Regions from separate parts of the Pantoea agglomerans genome, predicted to be linked through region 2. Evidence: predicted binding sites of a transcription regulator. Region 2 holds the regulator's gene; each other region holds the start of a gene.
The links. The regulator LexA, encoded in region 2, represses DNA repair genes until DNA is damaged. The targets are predictions, from matches to a motif close to TNCTGTATGTACATACAGNA.
Positions count from the first base shown of each region.

Region 1: LB453_RS01395 (YebG family protein) is a predicted target of LexA. The motif match lies at 2,436-2,455, and genes of this name have one in related genera.
Region 3: umuD (translesion error-prone DNA polymerase V autoproteolytic subunit) is a predicted target of LexA. The motif match lies at 3,402-3,421, and genes of this name have one in related genera.

Region 1 covers NZ_CP083808.1:307,644-315,283, forward strand. Annotated here, with positions in the region: gene proP (glycine betaine/L-proline transporter ProP) at 1-1,230, shown strand, start outside; gene LB453_RS01390 (cupin domain-containing protein) at 1,393-1,731, shown strand; gene LB453_RS01395 (YebG family protein) at 2,071-2,421, opposite strand; gene LB453_RS01400 (SIR2 family protein) at 2,527-3,321, opposite strand; gene LB453_RS01405 (non-canonical purine NTP pyrophosphatase) at 3,318-3,878, opposite strand; gene LB453_RS01410 (hypothetical protein) at 4,066-4,497, shown strand; gene LB453_RS01415 (hypothetical protein) at 4,752-5,084, shown strand; gene LB453_RS01420 (DUF3304 domain-containing protein) at 5,743-6,255, shown strand; gene LB453_RS01425 (DUF3304 domain-containing protein) at 6,388-6,960, shown strand; gene LB453_RS01430 (T6SS phospholipase effector Tle1-like catalytic domain-containing protein) at 6,948-7,640, shown strand, end outside.
Region 2 covers NZ_CP083809.1:3,735,612-3,743,251, reverse strand. Annotated here, with positions in the region: gene plsB (glycerol-3-phosphate 1-O-acyltransferase PlsB) at 132-2,555, opposite strand; gene LB453_RS20580 (diacylglycerol kinase) at 2,684-3,052, shown strand; gene lexA (transcriptional repressor LexA) at 3,159-3,773, shown strand; gene dinF (MATE family efflux transporter DinF) at 3,907-5,229, shown strand; gene LB453_RS20565 (CsbD family protein) at 5,410-5,622, shown strand; gene zur (zinc uptake transcriptional repressor Zur) at 5,671-6,192, opposite strand; gene LB453_RS20555 (conjugal transfer protein TraF) at 6,638-7,640, shown strand, end outside.
Region 3 covers NZ_CP083809.1:2,389,270-2,396,909, forward strand. Annotated here, with positions in the region: gene LB453_RS14055 (TetR/AcrR family transcriptional regulator) at 1-476, shown strand, start outside; gene LB453_RS14060 (hypothetical protein) at 620-823, shown strand; gene ycgZ (regulatory protein YcgZ) at 999-1,241, shown strand; gene LB453_RS14070 (hypothetical protein) at 1,412-1,678, shown strand; gene umuC (translesion error-prone DNA polymerase V subunit UmuC) at 1,696-2,958, opposite strand; gene umuD (translesion error-prone DNA polymerase V autoproteolytic subunit) at 2,960-3,379, opposite strand; gene LB453_RS14085 (cold-shock protein) at 4,628-4,840, opposite strand; gene LB453_RS14090 (hypothetical protein) at 5,147-5,515, opposite strand; gene aqpZ (aquaporin Z) at 6,188-6,883, opposite strand; gene LB453_RS23365 (hypothetical protein) at 6,955-7,308, opposite strand.

The DNA of each region.
Region 1 (7,640 bases), on a different replicon from region 2:
CTGATCGCGGCGTTCGGCACCTTCGCCGCCGCCTTCCTGGTGCGCCCTATCGGCGGACTGGTATTCGGCCCGCTGGGGGATCGCATCGGCCGCCAGAAGGTGCTGGCGATGACCATGATCATGATGTCGATCGGCACCTTCTGTATTGGCCTGATCCCCTCCTACGCCAGCATCGGCATTCTTGCGCCGATACTGCTGCTGGTAGCACGGCTGGTGCAGGGTTTCTCTACCGGCGGTGAGTATGGCGGCGCGGCAACCTTTATCGCCGAGTATTCCACCGATAACCGTCGCGGCTTTATGGGCAGCTTTCTTGAGTTCGGCACCCTGGGCGGCTACCTGCTGGGCGCCGGCTTTGTGACGGCGCTTACCTCGGTGCTGCCGGAGCAGACCATGCTCGACTGGGGCTGGCGCGTTCCCTTCTTCGTCGCCGCGCCGCTCGGCCTGTTTGGCCTCTACGTTCGTCTGAAGCTGGAAGAGACGCCGGCGTTCCAGCAGCATATGGAGAAGCAGGAGGCGCTGGAGCATAGCAAACCGAAGATGACGGTGATGCAGATGCTGAAGAAGTACCACAAGCCGATGCTGAAATGTATTGGTCTGGTGCTGCTGTTTAACGTCTCCAACTACATGCTGACCTCTTATATGCCGAGCTACCTGACCGGCGTCCTCGGCATGGGCGAGCTGAGCAGCCTGCTGCTGATTATGGTGGTGATGTTCGTGATGATGCCGCTGACGCTGTTCTGGGGTCACTGGGCGGATCGCCTGGGCCGCCGTCCGGTCATCGGCAGCGGCGCTATCGGTCTGATCCTGCTGTCGATCCCCTGCATGATGCTGGTGGCCTCAGGCAATATGTGGCTGGTGTTTGCCGGACTGATCGTGCTGGGCGCGCTGCATACCTGCTTCAGCGGCTCGATGCCTGCCACATTGCCGGCGCTGTTCGTTACCGATATCCGCTACAGTGCGCTGGCCATCGGCTTTAACCTGTCCGTCTCGCTGTTCGGCGGCACCACACCGCTGATTACCGCCTGGCTGGTGGACAAAACCCATAACCTGATGATGCCCGCCTACTATCTGATGGGCGCAGGCGTGATTGGTCTGCTGACCGTGCTGACGCTGCATGAATCGGCGCGTAAGCCGCTGCGCGGCTCCTCGCCTGCGGTGGCCACCGAGGCCGAGGCGCACCGCCTGGTGAAAAAGCTGCGCTCGCGTAATAAAGAGCGTCCGGCGCAGTAATTTCTGCCGCACTTCCTCACCCTAAAACCCGCCAGCGGCGGGTTTTCTTTTATCCGCCGTATGAAAAGCGCGCATTCATAGCGAGATGATTGAAAAGGCATGTTTTTTTCCGCTCAGAATCGTTATGGTATCGGTTCCACGGAACGAGAAAGGAAGATCATTATGGTGTTGAAAGAGAACGCCGAACACTATATCTGGGGCGACCAGTGCGACGGCTGGATACTGATGCAGCGGCAGGATCTCAGCATTATCCACGAGCGGATGCCCGCTGGCACCGAGGAAATTCGTCACTATCACGCCCAGAGTCGTCAGTTCTTTTTTGTATTGCGCGGCACCCTCTGTATGGAGCTTGAGGGCGAGCGTCACCTGCTCAACTCACATCAGGGGCTGGAAGTTCCTCCAGAAGCAAAACATCAGGCGCGAAACGACAGCGACAGCGACGTTGAGTTTCTGGTGGTCTCTCACCCCACCACGCGTGGCGATCGCACTGACCTGCGCTAAGGTTTTTGATCGAGGCCGATGTAGCAGCTAATCGCTGTATGCAGGTTTTTTGATCCAGAACAATCCAGCCCGCGCCACCTTCTGTCAATTTGTGTAAACGGTTTCGATAACCGCACACTTAATGGAGGCAGGCTGATGACGGGTAAATTCGGATTAACGGCGGGTATGGTGGTGTGGCTGGTCTATGTGGCGTGGATGGTAAGCTACTACTCCGGCACCTTTTCTCTGTTCGCTCACTGACGCATAGAAAGTTACGCGCCTGACTACAGACGCTTCGCGCATACAAAAACGCGCCGCAGGTAAAAGCACTGCGGCGCGTTTTTAGTGTGATGCAGGAACTTAAGCCGCTTTAACGGCGCGCACCTTTTTGGTCTGCGCAACGTCGCCTTCGCCATTTTCATCAGCGTGCTCTGCCGCGCGAGCCTTTTTCGCTGCATCAGCGGAGTCAGACGCATCCGGGAGCTTGCTGGTGCGCAGAATATGCTGAATCGCCTCTTTCTGCTCTGCAAGCAGCAGGCCGAGGGTTTCCGCCTGAGACTCGTCCATATCGGGCTGATGCTGCGCTAACCAGTCGGTAAAGGCCTCCGCCATGTCGAGCATCTTATCGTAGGCATCCGCCTCTTTTTTGCTGGCAAACGTCATTTTCTCTTCACCCTTCTTGACGACTACGTATTTAATTTCGACAGCCATTTTTGCCCCTCCGATACTGTTAATATATACAGTATATCCCTCATGCGGCCGGATTGCATCCTTTTTTCAAGGCGATTGTCTTAACAGGTGAAGAGCGATAATTCATTATGAAATCAGCTCGTTAAGGAAGTCTGCCAGCGCCTTGCGCGGATCGTCCTCTTCCGAGACGATCATTTCAATGCCCCACTGCCCCAGCACCTCGCGCGCCACCGGATTGTTACGGTTGGTGAAGAGATAAGACTTTGGCCGCGCGGTCGCCAGACCGGTTCTGCCCCACATTTTGGTCAGCCGGTAAAACAAGAGGCGGATGTTAAAATCGCTGATGCTGTAGCCGACGAACAGCACCGAATTGCCCATCACGTCGTGGGTCAGTTTAATATCGAGCGGCGAATCGAAATAGAGACGTTCGAAGTAGCTGCTCTCATCCAGCACAATCGAGGTATCGTCGTCGAAATCACCGTGCAGCTTGATGATATGCCGCTTGTCTTCGGTCAGCGCCACCAGGTCCGCCGCGTTGGCGACTTTGCTGTAGGGAACGCCGTGCGCCTCGTGCGCTGCTTCCAGCCAGCGGTCGTAATTGGTGGTGTAGATGCGGCTAAAGTTGCCCTGGGTAATCATGGTATGAATTTCTGAGGAGCGGACATCAATGTCCGGCCGGTGCCACTCGCGATCCATCCAGCTGCGCAGCGGGCCAAGCGAACCTTTCTTCTGTTTGTAATACTCCGCCAGCGAAAGATGGGTGCCGTAGGTGTTGAATATTTTGGGATCGTAGCCCAGCTCATTCGCCAGATGGGCTATCAGCTCATGCCACTCCGGCAGCCCCAGATTGCGCGATATGCCCGCACCGGCGAACAGGATCAGTTTGCCGGAGTCGTAGGCGCGTTTTAGTTCAGGTTTCATGCCACTCCTCGGGCGGTTTTCAGGAATTCGGCGAAGCGGTCGAGCGCCAGCTTTCGCATAGAGATCTCATTTTTCAGCTCGCCCATCTCGGCGAAGGTCTGGCTATGGCCTTCCGGAATAAAGACGCAGTCCCACTGAAATTCGCGCGGTCCGACGGGCTGGGCGGTGATGGTGCCACGAACTTCGCCGTGAAACTGGTACATTTTGCGTCCGTCGCAGTAGCCCAGCACGGTTTTCGCCGTGACCGCCTGGCTGTCGAGTCCCTGCACCAGCTTGGCGAAACGCTCCGCCTCTAGCCGGTTCCAGAAGATGCGCGTCAGCCCGGCCGGCAGGCCATTCAGCCCATCAAGGTAGAGTCCGGTATGCTCGACAAAGAGCGGACGGCCGATAATGGAAAAGGCCTTAGTGAGTTTGTCGCGCACCAGCGCAATTTCGTTTTCCGTCTGGATTTCATCGATACGGCGGGCGATAGGCAGAACGTCGACGCCTACCGGTTCGAGGATTTTTCGTACCTCGGTCAGCTTATGCTCATTGGCTGACAGAAAGCGGATTTTCATTGCAAGCCTTTAAATTATTCTGTTTTAGCGGATAAAGAGGCGTTATCAGCGGGTTATCCTGTTTTTAAACTTCCGCCGTCATTATAAAAACGGCGTGGACGATTGAGTAGAGTCTAGCTGACACCACTTAAGGGCTAAAGGATATCTCACCTGCAGGCCCTGGACAGGCGACAGGAAAGCAGGTTTTTTGACGGGAAAGGCAGAGTCACTGCATCAGCGGCCTGTCACTTCGGTTGCAGTAGTGCAGCCTGGCCCGGCCGTTTATTCAGCTGCCGTCGCGCTCGTCCGGCCGCCGCCTGACCAGAGCAAGCTGATAGAGATTATTTCGGTCAATCCACCTGCCGCAGCTCAAGCAGACAGCGCCGTGAGGGGTATGTTTTTCATCATTTTGCAGGGTGTACTGGAAACGGCGCTCTCCACACTGTTGGCACCGGATCTTAACTCGGCCCATAGGGAGACTCCATCAAGGTTAATTAAGCTGTGGGCTAATCCTGGCACCTTTCGCCAGTTGAGCCAGCAGCCAGGCAAATTAACTTTTCGGCCTTCCGATCTTCCGCTGCATCAAGCGACGGCCGCTCTGCGCAGGCTGGCCGGAAAAAACTTCAACCTGACTTATTAAAAACCCACTCTAACCCCGCATCAGAGCGCATTCCACAAGGAATGCCGACCTCGATCGCCCTCGCCCCACGCTGAAACAGGCAGGTTATAATCCCGAATGAATTAATTAAATTAAAACAAAAACCTAAATGTAGATAATTTTATAACAGAAACAGATGTTCTGAGGTAAACCACACGCTGTTAACTCCCGAGACAGAGGATTACACTGATGATGCTGTTTAATTAAATAACGGTTAACTAAAGAGGGAGTGAAAAATGGCTTTAAACGCTTCAGACTCAGCGCAGCTGGACGCCTGCACCAAACAGGTAGCGGATCTCCAGACGCAGTTAGATAAGCAGAAAACGCTCAGTGAGCTTTACCGGAACGAGATCCTTACCGACAGTGAGTTCCTGGGATTTACGATAGAAATCTTCGATAAAATTCAGGCCTCCATCAACAGCGGCGTGATTAATACCATGCCGGTTGAAGAGCAGCGCCAGCTGCAGGAAACCCTGGTTTACGTTAAAGAGCGGCAGGCAGCCGATAAACTGTATCGCAAAGAAGGCGATCCAGAACCACGAACGTACGAAGAGTACCGTAATCCGTAATAATGAATAGTTTTATGATAAGCCGCCCATAGTGAAGTGAACCTGAATATTGAACACTTTATTAACTGGCGACTGACATGGCCTGAGCTCAAGACTGCACCGGGCTCAGGCCGTTTAGTTTGGCTGGATTCGTTCGTTGTAGTAGCCACCTCCACCCTACCATACGCATCACGCTTAGCCGGTTCGACTGCATGCCTCGGTCGCCCCCCTCTCGTGAACGCTGATGGCGTCGGTGATTCTCGACAAACCTGAGTTCAGTGCCTCACTGACAGTTATCTCGTGCCCGCTGAATAAAGCTTTTGGCATTTTCTCGTTAGGCTTAGCTGGTCTATCGATTACTGCTCAAAGCCCGTCGCCAGCTTCAAAAGACTGCTTATAAATAGCCCTTTAGTCAGAGTCGGTTGTTCCGCGTCCCGTCCTGGTCGGCAATGCTGATACAGTTTCGTATACCTGCCGCTATGAATTGTTCAATGACTTCCTGACGTGTTTTCAGCTCCCCAGATGCTGGCCGCCGCGCTCCCGCTTTCTCACGTATTCACCACGAGGGCATCAGGCATCTATTGTCTGGTGATTTGATTTATGCAAAAAAACAGAGGAAAATACGCACAAACCATAGGGATTAAGGTCATATTTTGGCCGTTGATAGAAGGAATTATGGATGAATCCTTGTAACAGGACTCTGCTGACCGGTGTCGTTCTGCTTCTTACCGGCTCCCCCATCGCTTTTGCTGGCACTATCGAAGCCATCAACCATACCAAATGGGCGATTAACCATTTCAGCGTTAACGGACAGTCCGGGCTGGATGCTATTGGCCCCTTTCAGGGAGGGGGTGGAGGATGCTGTTACCACGCACCGCCATTATGGAAACCCGGCATAACTGTAAAGGTAGACTGGGAAACAGGCGTGGGATCATCGGAAGGTTTTCCCGGATTCCAGGACAGGGAAAAATATCTGGCATGGGTAAAAAAACTTGAGACCCAAAAAAAACAGCATTCACGCATGATTCCCCTCCCGCCCTATACGTCCACAGAAAAAACCTGCGGCATCACTGTGCATTTCCTGCCCTGCGATCAGGTAAAAGTGACGACCAGCTGCGCCGATTACGGCAGTCCGGCTTATCCGGTTAACTACCCCATTCAGATGAAGGAGCCTGCCGTATGTCCGAAGTGAACAATGCTCCGGTCTGGTATCCACCGTCCTTCCCGGAGCAGGGTCGGCTTCCCTCTGTTGCCTCTTTGACCCGGAAAACCGCCACCGCCAGTTAAGGCCATATTTTGACCCTGAATATAGAAGGAATTATGGATGAATCCTTGTGACAGGACCCTGCTGACCCTTGTCGTTCTGCTTATTACCGGCTCCCCTATCGCTTTTGCTAACACTATCGAAGCCATCAACCATACCAAATGGGCGATTAACTATTTCAGCGTTAACGGACAGTCCGGGCTGGATACTATAGGCCCCTTTCAGGGAGGGGGTGGAGGATGCTGTTACCGCGCACCGCCATTATGGAAACCCGGCATGACCGTCAGGGTAGACTGGGAAACAGGTCTGGGTAGCACTCTTGATATGACAGAACCAAAACCCACTCCACCCAATACCAGAGGGATGTCTCAAAAAGAGAGAAATCGTGCATGGGATGAGTACAGTGATAAAAACAGGGAATGGTTCGCAAAAATCAGGCGGATGAAAAAACAGCATTCACGCATGATTCCCCTCCCGCCCTATACGTCCACAGAAAAAACCTGCGGCATCACCGTGCATTTCCTGCCCTGCGATCAGGTAAAAGTGACGACCAGCTGCGCCGATTACGGCAGTCCGGCTTATCCGGTTAACTACCCCATTCAGATGAAGGAGCCTGCCGTATGTCCGAAATGAACAATGCTCCGGTCTGGTATCCACCGTCCTTCCCGGAGCAGGGTCGGCTTCCCTCTGTTGCCTCTTTGACCAGGAAAAACTGTCACCAGCAGGACAGCCAGGAGCGGGCTTACCATAACGAACTCTGTCTTGCCGCAAACCGCCGGGTCACGCCGCCCTGCTGCAAAACCCTGCATATCAGCCTGTTCTTTGACGGCACTGGCAACAACCTCAATCACGACCTCAACATCGCAGACCCCAAACACCCAACCAATATCGCCCGCCTGTTTCGCGCCACCGTAGGCCAGGGATATGCCGCCGGTCTGGCAGATGACATGTCACTGACAGACTTTCCGGAGACCGCCGGTAATAAGTATTACAAGTACTATATGCCCGGCGTCGGTACGCCGTTCCCGGAGATTATGGACCTTGACTTCACCATGGGCGGGTTGGCCTTCGCCTCTCACGGGGAAGACAGGATTAACTGGGGACTGCTGCGTATCATTGATGCGCTGCGACGTACCACCGGCCTCGGTAAAATGGACGACGGAGAATGTTGGGCGTCGGTTCAGGCCATGTCCAGCTCTATGATGTCCTTCGGACTGACCGGCAGCAGTAACCGCTACATCGAGTTTCAGCGCCTTCTCAAATCCCCGCAGCTACACAGCAGGCTGAGGGCAGCGCTTAATCCGGGTGAACCA
Region 2 (7,640 bases):
GCGACAACGTTGTCGCCTTTGACGCTAGCGCGGAAGAGACGCTTTTTACCTTTCCCGCTTATCAGGCTGATGAGTAACTGAAAAAAAGGGCGACATCACTGTCGCCCTTTGTTTTTTCTGCCTGCGGTGCGTTACTCGTGCGCCACCGCGCTTTCGATGGTCAGCCGCACATCGCTGGTCACCAGATCGGCCAGAATATGCCAGGTGGCCTGGGTACGCTCAACGTCGGCGTCGCCGGTATCGCTGATATAGCCCTCATCGCGCAGCGTCAGCACCAGCGTGGTAAACACCGCCTTATCGAAAAACTCCGGCGCGTTGATGCCGTGCAGCACCGAAAGACGCTGCGCCAGCATACGGCTCTCTTTCTCCAGCGTGCCGCGGTTAATGGTCGGCTTCGCGCTGAGGATAGAGAAGGTGATAGCGAAACGTTGCAGGGTCTCGCGGATACCGGCGGCCAGCAGCTGCAGCGTGCGATAACGCGCGGCGGTGTGGCGCAGCTGGCCATCCTGCAGGGTAATCAGCCCCTGACGCGCCAGCTCCTGACAGAGCGCGCTCAGCAGCGCCGGCAGGGCGTCGATTTCCCAGCGCAGGAACAGCTCGCTTTTCAGCATCGGGTAGATCAGACGCACCTGGCGCAGCAGCTCGGCTTCGCTCAGGTTAGGATGCTGCTGAATAATGGCGGCGATCAGCGACGGCATCACCAGCATATGGTGAATATTGTTGCGGTAATAGGTCATCAGCACCGCCTGCTCGCGCGGCAGGATGATGATATCGCCGATATTGTCCTGTTCGGTTTCGAACTTATTCATGCTCATCGCATGGTTCAGCAGCTCTTCCGCTGAAAGCGGCGGCACCGTTGATTCCGGCGAATAGGGCACGTTGCGCAGCAGAGCGGTATAGCAATCCAGCTGCTCGATCAGCTGCTCGCGGGTTAGTGAGCGCTGACGTGAGGCGAGCAGCGCGGTAACGCACAGGTTCATGGCGTTAGCCGCGCCCGCTTCGTTGATGCGCACCATCAGACGCGCCGCAATATCGTTGACCGTCGGCGTCAGCCAGCTGGGACGCTGCGGTTCAATCGGGTCGATAGCGTCGCGCCACTCCGGCACCTGCTTGTTCAGGTAGTTCACCAGCGGCAGCGGTTCGCCGAAGTTAACGTAGCCCTGGCCCAGGTTACGTAGCTTGCGCAGGCCGCGCACCATCTGCATAAAGCCTTCTTTCTCTTTCGCCGCGCCGCGCAGCTCTTTGGCGTAAGTACCCACTTCCATGACGTGCTCATAGCCGATATAGATCGGCACCAGCGTAATCGGACGTTTGCCGCCGCGCAGCATCGCCTGCAGCGTCATCGCCAGCGTGCCGGTTTTCGGATCGAGCAGGCGACCGGTACGTGAGCGCCCACCTTCAACGAAATACTCGACCGAATAGCCGCGGCTGAACAGCTCGCCGAGATATTCACGGAATACGGTGGCGTAGAGTTTATTGCCTTTAAAGGTACGGCGAATAAAGAACGCGCCCAGGCGACGGAAGATCGGACCGGCGGGCCAGAAGTTCAGGTTGATGCCCGCGGCGATATGCGGCGGCACCAGGCCCTGGTGATAAAGGACGTAGGAGAGCAGCAGATAATCCATATGGCTGCGATGGCAGGGCACATAGACGATCTCATGGCCATCTTCCGCCAGCTGGCGCACGCGTTCGCCGCCGTTGACGTTGATGCCCTGATAGAGACGGCTCCACAGCCAGCCCATGACGCGATCGGTGACGCGGATCGCCTCATAGGAGAAGTCGGCAGCGATCTCTTCCATCATCTCAACGGCGTTTTGCTGCGCCTTCTCATGGGAGAGCTTTTTGCTGCGCGCCTCTTCTTCCACCGCTTTTTCAATCGCCTTGGACTGCAGCAGCTTGTTGAAGAGATCCTGTCGCGCCGGCAGACGCGGACCAACCGCGGCTAAACGCTGGCGTGCGAAATGAATACGCGCCACGCGCGCCAGTTTCTGCGCGATGGATTTGTCGGTGCCGTGCTGCGTCGCCATCCAGCGCAGCGAGACGGTTGGCGAAAAGCGCACAAAGCTGTCGCGGCCGTGCCAGACGATAGCGAAAAACTTCTCAACCCCGTTAAGCTCGCGCAGGTGCGGCGCATCGTCGCCCTGAACCTCGCGGCCGGGCGCGCGGCCAAACATCACCGAAACCGGCAGCATCTGGATATCGAGCTGAGGGTTGTTACGGTGCAGATCGAGATACTCGTGAAAAATCTTCACCGATTCGGTATTCGGCCCAAAAGCGGGGAATACGCGCGGGCCGTCGTGAATAAACACGTGGCGCGGCAGTATCGAGCCGTCAATCTCCAGTGGTGACAGCGGATCGGGCAGATTATGCTTCAGACACTGCTGGCGCAGCGTCAGCAAATCCGCCTTGGAATCGTATGGCAGCACGTACATAATCGGCCGCGTTGGATCGAGTCCATGTTCGGAAACGGGATCGCCCGGAATAGCCTTCGTTTTTACCAGAACAGAGAGTGGTAAATTCAACAATTTATAATAAAGTTTACGCCAACCTGACATAGACAACATGAAGCCTCTTGTTAGCAAAGCGCCGCAAGCATATCAGAAAGTGCTGCGAAGATCTGTGGTGGTGCCAAACGCACCTGGCCCAGACATTGACGTCAAACAACCTAAAGGGTTCCCTCGCAATGGCAAGTAATACCACCGGTTTGCTCAGGATTGTAAAAGCGGCAGGCTACTCGTGGCAGGGGCTGCGCGCCGCCTGGCAGCATGAAGCCGCGTTTCGTCAGGAGGCCACGGCCGCCATCGTCGCTATCGCTATCGCCTGCTGGCTGGATGTCGACACCGTCGCGCGCATCCTGATGATTGGATCGGTGGTGCTGGTGATTATTGTCGAGATCCTCAACAGCGCAATCGAAGCGGTGGTCGACCGTATCGGCCAGGAGCGTCACCCGCTGTCGGGACGAGCGAAAGATATGGGCTCCGCCGCCGTTTTGCTCGCTATTATACTGGCGCTGTTCATCTGGATCGCGCTGCTCTGGACGCATTTGCGGTAGGCTTTCCACAATGGCCCAAACGGCTGTTATTTCCCTGGGTTTTGGTTTTCATTTCACCAATACCTGTATATACTCACAGCGACTGTATAAACAACCAGGGGGCGGGATGAAAGCATTAACCACCAGGCAGCAACAGGTTTATGACCTGATTCGCGACCATATCAACCAGACGGGCATGCCGCCAACGCGTGCGGAGATCGCCTCGCAGCTGGGGTTCCGTTCCCCCAACGCCGCCGAAGAACACCTTAAAGCGCTGGCGCGTAAAGGCGTTATTGAGATCGTTTCTGGCGCATCACGCGGCATTCGCCTGCTGATGGAAGAGGAAGAGTCCAACGGGCTGCCGTTAATCGGCCGCGTCGCCGCTGGCGAGCCGCTGCTGGCTCAGGAACATATTGAGACGCACTATAAAGTCGATCCCGACCTGTTTAAGCCCTCTGCTGATTTCCTGCTGCGCGTTGCCGGTATGTCGATGAAAGATATCGGCATTATGGATGGCGATCTGCTTGCGGTGCATAAAACGCAGGATGTGCGTAACGGTCAGGTTGTTGTGGCGCGTATCGATGACGAAGTCACGGTAAAACGCTGGAAAAAGCAGGGCACCGTGGTTCATCTGCTGCCGGAAAACAACGACTTCGAACCGATTATCGTCGATACCCGCACGCAGTCGCTGACCGTTGAAGGTCTGGCAGTGGGCGTGGTGCGCAACGGCGAGTGGCTCTGACCGCTCGCCTTCAGACGCCTGTATCGCTTCGCCAGGCGTCTGTACGATAATCTTTTCACGCGCCTCCTCCTGCGGCTAGCGCCGCATTGAGGCCGCCTCGCTCCTTTTTACGTTTTCAGGCATGGACCGGCTGATGCGTCTCTTCTCTGCTGACGATCGACAACTCTGGCGGCTGGCGCTGCCGATGATCCTCTCTAATATCACCGTGCCGCTGCTCGGCCTGGTGGACACCGCCGTTATCGGCCATCTCGACAGTCCGGTTTACCTTGGCGGCGTAGCGATTGGCGCGACCGCGACCAGCTTCGTCTTTATGCTGTTACTCTTTTTACGCATGAGCACCACCGGCTTTACCGCGCAGGCCTTTGGCGCGCGCGATGCGCAGGCGCTGGCGCGCGCCCTGACGCAGCCGCTGCTGATGGCGCTGCTTGCGGGCCTGCTGTTTATTCTGCTGCGCGATCCGCTTAGCGCGCTGGCGGGTCGGCTGGCGGGGGGCAATCCCCAGGTGCTGGAGCAGGCCGCCATCTTTATCCATATTCGCTGGCTCAGCGCGCCGGCAACGCTGGCAAATATGGTTATCCTCGGCTGGCTGCTGGGCGTGCAGTATGCCCGTGCGCCGGTTGTGCTGCTGGTGGTGGGCAACACGGTAAATATTCTGCTCGATCTCTGGCTAGTGCTCGGTCTGAAGTGGGGCGTGGCCGGCGCGGCGACCGCGACGGCGCTGGCGGAATATGTCACGCTGGCGGTAGGGCTGGCGATGGTATGGCGGGTTCTGAAGCTACGCGGCATATCAATGACGATGCTGAAGAGGAGCTGGCGCGGCGATATCCGCCGCCTGCTGCGCCTTAACCGCGACATTATGCTGCGCTCCCTGCTGCTGCAGCTCTGCTTTGCCTCGCTGACGCTTATCGGCGCGCGCCTGGGGCCAGAGATCGTCGCCGCCAATGCCGTCCTGCTGATGTTTATCACCTTTACCGCCTATGCGCTCGACGGGTTCGCCTATGCGGTGGAAGCCGTTTCCGGCGAGGCCTATGGCGCGCGCGACGGCGACAGGCTGCTGTCGGTATGGCACGCCGCCTGTCGTCAGGCGGGCATGGTTGCGCTCGCCTTCGCGCTAATCTATGCGGCGAGCGGTGACGCTATTGTGTCGATGCTGACTTCGCTGGCGTCGCTGCAGCAGCTGGTCGATCGCTATCTTATCTGGCAGATCATTCTGCCGCTGGCTGGCGTGTGGTGCTATCTGCTGGACGGGCTGTTTATCGGCGCGACGCGCGGGCGCGAAATGCGCAACAGCATGGCGGTGGCCGCGCTCGGTTACTTCCTGACGCTGCTGACCTTGCCCTGGCTGGGCAACCACGGTTTGTGGCTGGCGGTAACGGTTTTTCTTGCGCTGCGCGGCGTTTCGCTTTGGTGGATCTGGCGGCGCGAATGGCGCCTAAGCCGCTGGTTTGCAAACTGATTATCGCGCGCAGCGGCAGCCTTAACGCGCTGCGCTAAACAGATTATTCTGTATTTCTGCGGCAGTTGCCGATTCGTCTACTATAATTAACTTACAACAGCGCGACACAGCAGCGCTTTGTATTGTCGTATCACCATTATGTGGTGGTATGTAAAACTAAGGATGACGTGGAGGTCTGACATGAACAAAGACGAAGCGAGCGGTAACTGGAAGCAGTTTAAAGGTAAATTCAAAGAAAAATGGGGCAAGCTGACCGACGATGACATGCAGGTTATCGAAGGCAAACGCGATCAGCTGGTCGGCAAAATTCAGGAACGCTACGGTTACGCTAAGGATGAGGCCGAGAAAGAGGTCTCAGACTGGGAAAGCAATAACAAAGATTACCGCTGGTAATCTTCTCGCTCAGGCCTCGCCTGAGCGACCGGCACAGGGACGTGCTGCTTAGCCTCTTCTTCCGCGCTTTTTCCCTTCTGATTCATGATCGTGCCCGCAGCTATCCTTATGCGTACAGGCTTCAACTTCCGCACAGCTCATGCAGAGACCGTGCGCCTCAATCACGCTGTGCCGTAGCGTAAAGCTCGCCTCGCCAGCCAGATCGGCAATAATATTCTCTACGCCCTGCGCCTGCTTTTCCGTGACCGCCGCGCAGCGATCGCAGACCAGCATCACTGAGGTATGCGCCGGCGCTTCAAAATGGTGGCAAACCACATAGCTGTTGTTTGACTCCACGCGGTGAATAAAGCCCTGTTCCAGCAAAAATTCCAGCGCGCGATAGACCGTCGGCGGCTTTGCCTGTGGCTCGCTGGCGCGTAGCTGATCCAGCAAATCATAAGCGCTAATCGATCCATGCTGCGCAGCCATCAGACGTAACACCTCAGCGCGCTGCGCTGTCAGGCGCACCCCGCGTTGCAGACAGAGCTTCTCTGCCTGGGTCATGATTTTATCTGGCGTCATTGTCGACATGGTGATTCTCCGCTAAAAACGAGATGTTATCTTATCACACCCGATGCGCTTGCGCTCAGGTTGCGCGCTTTCAGAGCCGAACCTGTCATCTTCCATTAATATCAATACATTAGGCTGGCCGCTGGCTGGTGAACTCGCTTCGCTAATGCTAATCAGTGCCAACATTGTTAAGACATAAATTAACAAAAAGAGAGTTTTGCTTTACAACTCACCAGGTTAAGCACTAATGTTCAAGAGGCCTTAAGCAACTGCTGGCCTCAATATCCTTTTTGATTATCCCCCTAAATAATAAAAGCGCCGATTTGTAGCTAAAACATCCAATCCGGCGAATAACAGTGCTGTTTCAACTGAATTCACAGCAATGAACCGTTAGCCGCGATACACAATAGCGCTAACGACAAATTCCGATGATGAATGTTTTCCTGATCAAGGTGATGGCAGACAAATGGCGAACAAAACCACCCGGCGCTCTGCGCTTTTATATCCTGCTGTTTTAAACGCGCTCTTTCTCTCCTCTTCCGCGATGGCTGCGGGAACCTGGTATGACGCGCGCAACGACGCGATGGGCGGTACCGGCGTCGCCTCCTCGACGTGGAGCTCCGCCGTGCTGGCGAACCCGGCGCTGATGACGCGTGCGCAGCCGGACGACAATGTCGGCATTATCTTTCCCTCTGCTGGCCTGCAAATTACCGATAAAGACAAGATGGTCGATAAGGTCGATGACATCAGCGATACCGTTAATCGCTATCGTGACGTTATCAACGGCCTGACCTTCCGCGACTATCTTAACGGCTATCCGCAGCTTAAAGCGGCGTCACGGGACGTGGCGAACCAGCTGCGCGATCTGCGCGGTAACAAGGCCAACGGTACGGCGGGCGTCGCGCTGGCGGTTACGGTCCCTAACGAAACCCTGCCGTTTGCGTTTATCACCAAGGCGTACGGCACGGTTCACCTGCGTGCCAACGTGGCGCAGAGCGATATCGACTATCTTAACGGCGTAGCGGACGGCACCCGTATTCCCGTACCGGGCGACCAGAATAATTTGCGCTCCAGCGCAAACGGCCTGGCGGCGCTGGTCACCGATTACGGTATCGCCGTGGCGCACGAGTTTAACGTGGCGGGCCATCCGGTTTCGCTCGGCGTGACGCCGAAAATTCAGAAAACCTGGCTCTATAACTACACCGCCAGCATCTACAACTACGATAAAAACGACCTCAACGGCAGCCGCTACCGCAACGATAATACCGGCTTTAACGTCGACGCTGGTTTAGCGACGCCGCTGGGCGATAACTGGACGCTGGGCGTTACCGGGCAGAACCTGGTGTCGCGCGATCTGAAGACCAAAGAGACCAACGGCTATCGCGACACCTACCAGATCCGTCCGCTGGTGACCTCTGGCCTCTCCTGGAGCGGCGGTCCCTTTACCGCGGCGCTGGATGTGGATCTCA
Region 3 (7,640 bases), 1.3 Mb from region 2:
AAGCGATGAACCTGACGGCAGGCAGTATCTATAAGGCTTTTAAAGACAAGCGTACCCTGTTCCTGCGCGTATTTGAGCGCTATATCAGCGTGCGCGGTGCCGACCTGCGCGCGCGTCTTCAGCCGCATACCACCGGCAGAGCGCGCATTGCCGAGCTGCTGCAGTTTTACCTCGACTCCGCGCGTGAAATCGAAGGTCGCCGCGGCTGCCTGGTGGTCGGCAGCACCGTCGAGCTGCAGAGCCTGGATACTGAACTCTCCGACCTGGTGCGTCAGGCGGTGCTGCGCAACCGCAACTTTTTAATCTCCCTGATTCGCGAAGGGCAAGAGGATGGATCGGTCTCTGCTGCGCTGGATGCGGAGACGGCAGCGGGCCTGCTGCTGTGCGTGGCGTTCGGCATGCGCGTGGTTGGCAAAGTTCAGGATGTGACTAATGGAGCAGAAACGATTAATATGCTGCTTGGCATTCTGGATTAATTCATTTGGCCTATTAGGAAATAATTATTTCCTAAATATATTGCGCGCCGCATCTTTTTTTCACACGGCCGATTTTCGATAAAGCAGTAAAAAAGTTAATGTACCAGAGATTACCTATTTGCTATCGCCTTCCAGGAGACAGAGTGAACCACAATGAAACTGCTGACAACCAGGAAGTTTATGCTCTGCTAGGCCGCGTGGTGGCGCAACTTCTGCAACCTGGCGAAGCGCTTCCGCTACAGGAAATTATTGGCGCGCTTTACCGCGCAGGCGCGCGGGCGCAGGATGAAGAGACCAAAGCCGCCTGCGAGCGCGCCATTCGCCTGCTGGCCAGTAAATTAAACTGACGCCAGGCCGTGCCCGCTCTCAGCTAACCCGTTGTTAATATTGCTATAGCGATAAAGCACAAAAAATAAACGCCCGCCAGTGCAGGTAATTCTGTACAAGCTTGCATAAGTTGTATAACTTTAAGCATCGCTTAGCTGATTACATTTTAACCATACGGATATTTAAGGGTTGCTTATGCGCCAGACTGGAAACAGGTCAACCGCAGCCAGTGATATTGCTCACTACTTCAATCAGGCCGTGCTGCCGTGCCAGCAGGAAACCTTAGGTGAAATTGTGGTCGAGATTCTGCGCGCCGGTAAACAGCTCAATCGGAAAATGCTCTGCACAAAGCTGCTTGCGCGTCTTGAGCTGGCATCCACTCCGGAAGAAGAGCAGCACTATCAAAAACTTATTGGCCTGCTATTTAAGCGTGAATGATAAATTGCAGGCTGCCATTGCGTTCGTCCCCCGCCCGCAGCATGATTCACAGTGGAACGTGTCAGGGAGAGCATGTTGACGGACACTGGCCACAGGCGAAGTTGCACACAGCCAGCGCGCCTTCCGTCTCTCTCCCGTTAACGGGCAACACTGTAATAAGAGATGCGGCTATGCAAAGAAGTAAGATTGAAAAACTCACTGATTACCTGATTGGCGAAGCGGTCACCGCGCTGCTTGAACAAAATGCCTCAATTTCAGGCGCCTCGCTGGCGAATCGCCTGAAAGCGATGGCGATGACGGAGCGCGACAGCGACAGGAAACAGGCGCTGACGCTGGCGCTGGCGGAGATACGCCAGGAGTTCCCCTCGGCGCGCGCCGTCACCGAACCCCCGCGCGGCTATAGCGAACCGCTCCCCTCCAGCGTGAAGAAACACTGAGACATCAGGCCGCTCGCTTATTTGACGATCGGCAAATCTGAAAAGCGCGTGGTATAAGCTGGCGACAGCATCTCTCGCTTCATGGCCCAGCTCTTTTCGATGCCCTGCCCGGCAAACCAGAGCGTTCCCCTGCCCGCCTGATTAATTCTGTCGATCACCTGCATCAGCGCCTCGCTGTTGGCTCGCGGCCCGTAAGCGTCAAATAGCTGGAGCTGCGCCACGCCCTGGCTGAAAAAATCCCCCAGCATAACGCCCGCCTTCATATAGCGGTAGCCGTCCAGCCAGATGCGATCCAGCGCCTCTGTTGCAATGCGGACGATATCGCGGGTGTCGTTTGACGGCGTCAGCAGCTGCCCCATAGCCTGATTGCCATAGTAGGCTTCGTTTTCCGCGTGCGGGCTGGTCTTCAGGAATACCGCGATCTGCCGGCAATACTGGTTTTCCTGCCGCAGCTTTTCCGCTGCCCGCTCGGCGTACTGACAAACCGCCTGCCGCACGTCACCGTACTCGGTAAGGCGCGTGCCAAACGAACGTGAGCAGACGATTTGCTGTTTGGTCGGCACCATCTCCTCCAGGTCCAGGCAGGCTTCCCCGCGCAGCTCGCGCACCGTGCGCTCCAGCACCACGTTGAAGTGCTTGCGTATGACCCAGGTAGAGCTGTCAGCCAGCTGCAGCGCGTTTTCGATGCCCATCTGCTGCAGCTTTTTCCCGATGCGCGCGCCGACGCCCCACACCTCTTCTACCGGCACCAGCGCCATCAGCTTACGCTGCCGCTCGGCGTGCGACAGGTCGACCACGCCTTGCGTAGCGCGATATTTTTTCGCCGCGTAGTTGGCCAGCTTCGCCAGCGTCTTGGTGGGCGCAATTCCAACGCCCACCTGCAGATGCAGCTCCCGCTTCACGCGCGCCTGCACCGCCCGGCCAAAGGCCTCCAGCGGCTGGCAAAAGCTGACGCCGCTCAGGTCGAGAAAGGCCTCATCGATGCTGTACATCTCCACCGCTGGTGCCATCTCCTCCAGCGTGGTCATGACCCGCAGGCTCATATCGGCATAGAGCGCATAGTTAGAGCTGAAAACCTGCACCCTGTGCTGGCGCAGCGCCTCTTTCAGCTTAAAAAAGGGGGCGCCCATGCTGATGCCGAGCGCTTTGGCCTCTGCGCTGCGGGCAATAACGCAGCCGTCGTTGTTGGAGAGCACCACGACGGGAACCCCCTGTAAATCGGGGCGAAAGACGGTTTCACAGCTGGCGTAAAAGCTGTTCACGTCCACCAGCGCGTACATATCAGTGCGTCGATTTAATGACGTAGGTGACGACGCCGAATACCTGCAGACCTTCGGGCGTATTGATGGGGATGGGGCTGTGTTTGCTGTTGGCGGGCATCAGCAGCACCGAGGGGTGGATGCGAAGCTGCTTGATGGTAAATTCACCGTCAATGGCGGCGACGATAATATCGCCATGTTTTGCCGTCAGCGAGGAGTCGACGACAATCATATCCCCTTCGCAGATGCCCGCGTCGATCATTGAATCGCCGCTGACGCGGAGAAAGTAGGTTGCGCTGGGGTGCTGCACCATCAGATCATTCAGGTCGATACGTTTTTCGATGTAATCCTGCGCCGGCGACGGGAAACCACAGGGCACGCGCTCAATATAAAGCGGCAAAGGCAACAGGTCGCGGACTTCCGCGGGGCGATATAACTTCATGAGAAAGACTCCTTCTGCTGGATACTGTATATAAATACAGTAATATCAAACTCATGGTTTAGGCAAGGCGCAGCGACAGCAAAAATGTTGAAGCCACTGACGCCGAAGGGATTATTTTTTGTAAGCCTGGAGCCTGCGGCGCCGTCCTGAACAAAATATCGACTTAATTCAAACTGATATGGCGATAATATGCGCGACGCCTGCTCAACTCACGCTCAGCTTTATCTGCTGGCGACGCCGCGATGCCGTTGCCTGTTCCTCTGCCGTATCGCCTCCCCTCTCTTTCTGTCGTCCGGTCAAAATGGATTGGGTCGTTGTTGCAGATAAAAGAGAGGTACGCTATCGCCAGAGGTATTAACCCCCCCTTTCTTTACTGGAAAAGGCTAAAATCGCTATATTAATAGCAGCCATATAATAACATCACCTTGAAAGGTAGAAGCCAGATCGTTAGAGGCTAAAACAATTATTTATTTTTAAATCAATAGCGGCCTTTATTAACTGTGTTATGCTTAAAATTAATTCTGAGCCGAAGCCTCCACCAGAGATATTGCTCGACGAGTCCGTTTTATATCTGCTATGACTCCCCCCTGCTTTGCGGGGGTATTTTTTATTTTCTTTGCTCACCTCTGATGCTTTTTTATCTCTTTTTTCCACGACAGCGCGCGTCACCTCTGCTGCAACTGCTGCTCAGCAGGAAAGCGTGGCCCATCCAGCACGCTCCAGTTATCTTGCTGTCAGAGGCGACTTGCGGAGCATTCTTAGTAATCGTTTTCAGAATTAAAAAAGCAATATATTTCAACCACTCCATTTCTACAGAAACCTAATGGTTAGACCTCTACATATATATATCGCCCTTCTTACAGGCAATTATCCCAGGGGTTGGCTATATTTAAGCGGCTCGGTAATGAAATCCACGAACCTTACTGAGCGGCTGTTACTCCAACCCCTTGCCCCCTTTTGGGGGCTTTTTTTTTGCTGGCGTAAGGCGCTGACGTCATCAGGCGTGCCGCTGTTCCTGCGGCAATAAAAAAGGCATCCCGGAGGATGCCTTAACAGGCGGATGCGCGGCTTTTACTCTCTCTTCTGCAAGAGAGCGGCAAAACCCTTAACGTTCGGAGATGTCGGCAAGAATCATAGCGCTTTTGCAAAAAATGCATGTCGCGCCATAAGGATTGCTATTGCACCGTTCGAACGCAGAGACAGGATGCTGTACCCGGTCACCGGAAGCGTCTGGCTGCAAGGCTAATCTTAAAGCCCCACAACGTTTACGGCTGACGGCCCCTTTGGCCCCTGCTCAACAGAAAACTCAACGCGCTGACCTTCGTCAAGCGAGCGATAATCCGTGCCCTGAATAGCAGAAAAGTGGACGAAAACGTCTTTACCGCCATCTTCCGGAGAGATAAAACCAAAACCTTTCTCTGCGTTAAACCACTTCACGGTTCCGAAAATTTTATTCGACATAATATAAAACCTTTTTAGTTAGCCTTACGGCATAAGAGGCTGAATGGCAGAAATAAATCAGAACCTGAGGTAGACTCAAAAAGAAAGGCTTGTTGTGGCGCCCACTGAGATGAGAAATACAATATAAACTAACTCTGAAATTGTCTGCTAATCAGACTGACAAACGATTAACGCACGCGCGCCACAGATAAGCAAGCTAAACGTCAATCTGTCTTCCCAGAAAATATTAGCGCACCGCGGGCTGTTGGCTACGCAGAGAGGCAGCCTCAGCCGCCTCTTTCGCGCGTCGTCTCGCTTGTGCTGCCGCTACTCCTGCTGCATCAGCGCGCTCTTCATCGCCTGTTCGCTGCTGAGGCGTTTGCGTGCAAGACTATTGAATTTCGCCAGCCATACAGAATATTGATCGACAAGCCTTTGCGCTTCCGCCTCATTTTCGGCGTAGCAGAGAAAGATGCGGCTTTTAGTATTGCTGTGTTCATCAATGGCATACACTTCAAAATCCGCGCCATACTGGCTGTATATAATGGCGGTAAAAGAGATTTTCTCCCAGGACTCTATTTTATTTTGAAACTGCTTATAGTTCACTTTATTCACCTGATAATAATTAATGCGCGCATCCGGGTATAAGCCGGGCCTGAGCATTATAATGCAGGGAGATAAAAGATAATTGTTCAAAAAAGTCATTTCCCGCTTACGCTTTCACAGGGCATGCATAGCCCAGGCTGTAAACGGAATAAAGCATCTTTCTTAAAGATATTTAGCGTTGTGCCGCTGCGTTGCGCCAGATGCAGCGGTATTTTTACCGTTTCGTTTTAAACGATCACAAGATACATTTTTCTGCGTCAACAGAGGAGGGAGGCACCAGTCTGTCGCCAATTATTTCAAAGGCCATTTGTCGAAAATAAGCGGCAGTAATGGGAATTGCCGTTTGTGGCCGATACCAGCCGTATTGCGATAAATAGTACCAGACCTGCAAAGGCTCGCTGCCCGATCGCACCCAGTAGAAACCCTCTTTCATCAGTGACTCGCTCAGCTAACGCTGTTTTAAAGACACTCATGTATGTCTAATAGTGAGCAGCGTCTTATAGCGACGCCGCAAAGGGTTTTCCTGCGCTCATGACAACGTACCCAGAAAGCAAAGAATAGCACCTTTTATGCTGAATCACCTACGCTATTACAAATATATATTTATAACGCAGCGCTTATTTTGCTGTTAGCTGGCGCTCAGCCGTTACGCTTAACGTCATTTTCCCATAGAAATAATAAGGCCTTTTTGATCAAATAATGCGGATAAAAAAACCTCGCCAGATAGCGAGGTTTTTAAACGACCGACAGCGCGCGTGATAATTAATCTTTAGATTGCAGCAGGAAGCGGTAAATAAGGCCGCCGATACAGCCGCCGACAATCGGCACCAGCCAGAAAAGCCAGAGCTGCTGCAGCGCCCAGGTTCCCTGGAAAAGCGCAACCGCCGTACTGCGCGCCGGATTGACCGAGGTATTGGTTACCGGAATGCTGATCAGGTGGATCAGGGTCAGCGCCAGACCGATCGCGACGGGTGCCAGGCCTGCTGGCGCTTTTTTGTCGGTTGCGCCATGAATAACGATCAGGAAGAACATGGTCAGCACCAGCTCGATAATAACGGCTGCCTGTAAGGAGTAGCCGCCCGGCGAATGCTCGCCAAAGCCGTTAGAGGCGAAGCCGCTGGCGGTCGCATCAAAGCCCGCTTTGCCGCTGGCGATAAGATAGAGAACGCCCGCTGCGGCGATACCGCCAGCAACCTGCGCGATAATATAAGGAACGACGCCTTTCACGCTAAAGCGACCGCCCGCCCACAGGCCCAGCGTCACGGCAGGATTGAAATGGCCGCCGGAGATATGCCCAACCGCACAGGCCATGGTCAGGACCGTCAGGCCGAAGGCGAGCGCCACCCCGGCGAAGCCAATGCCTGATTGCGGAAAGGTGGCAGCGAGCAGCGCGCTTCCGCAACCACCAAATACCAGCCAGAACGTGCCGAAAAATTCAGCCGCAGTTTTTTTTAACATCATATACCCCTGGTTTTTTACAACAATAATGGCGCGCGTTAATTACCCGCACGCCAGTCTGAACAAAACGGTTAATTTTTATTGGCCCTCGCGTTGAAATAACGCCTACCGATGCTTATCACGCCTGTTTTTTGCCGGTCTGAAAATCGGCAAAAAAATACCCTGAATAAACAGGGTAAATTTAAAAAAGCCAAAAACACAAAGATTACATTTTGATGAGGTTGTGTGATTCGGGTCACATAACAACACTCGCCGCTGATTATAACTTTTCCGCCGCTCTCTTTTATGATCTTCGTCAATTCTGACTGGCGCGGATTTTCGCCGCCCTTCTCCAGTGAAAACATGAGTTGCAAATAAGTAATTAAATATGCCTGACGGAAAGCACCTGGCTGCGCCTGTAATAGCGTGACGGTCGTTTTTATCACCAGCCAGCGCCGCCCTTCTCTGCAGGGCGGCGTCGCCAGCGAGCCGATAACGCGATAGCAGGAAGGAGCGAAGAAGATTCACCCGACTGTCAGTAACAACGGCGTAAGTTATTTGCGGCGCTATCGCGACTTAATTATTTATCTGCCGTTATGGCAGCTGTGCTCATCCGTCGCCACTCTTTCTATCGAAGCGCTCTTCACGGTTAAACTTTATTCTTGCCCGCGAGATTATTTCCTGCCCACTTTGCGTAAAAAGCGGCCGCGCTCAGGCGCGTGCAGAATAACACGTGCGGCGGGATAATAAGCAGCCTGAAGCAGGCTCAGCGCAGCGG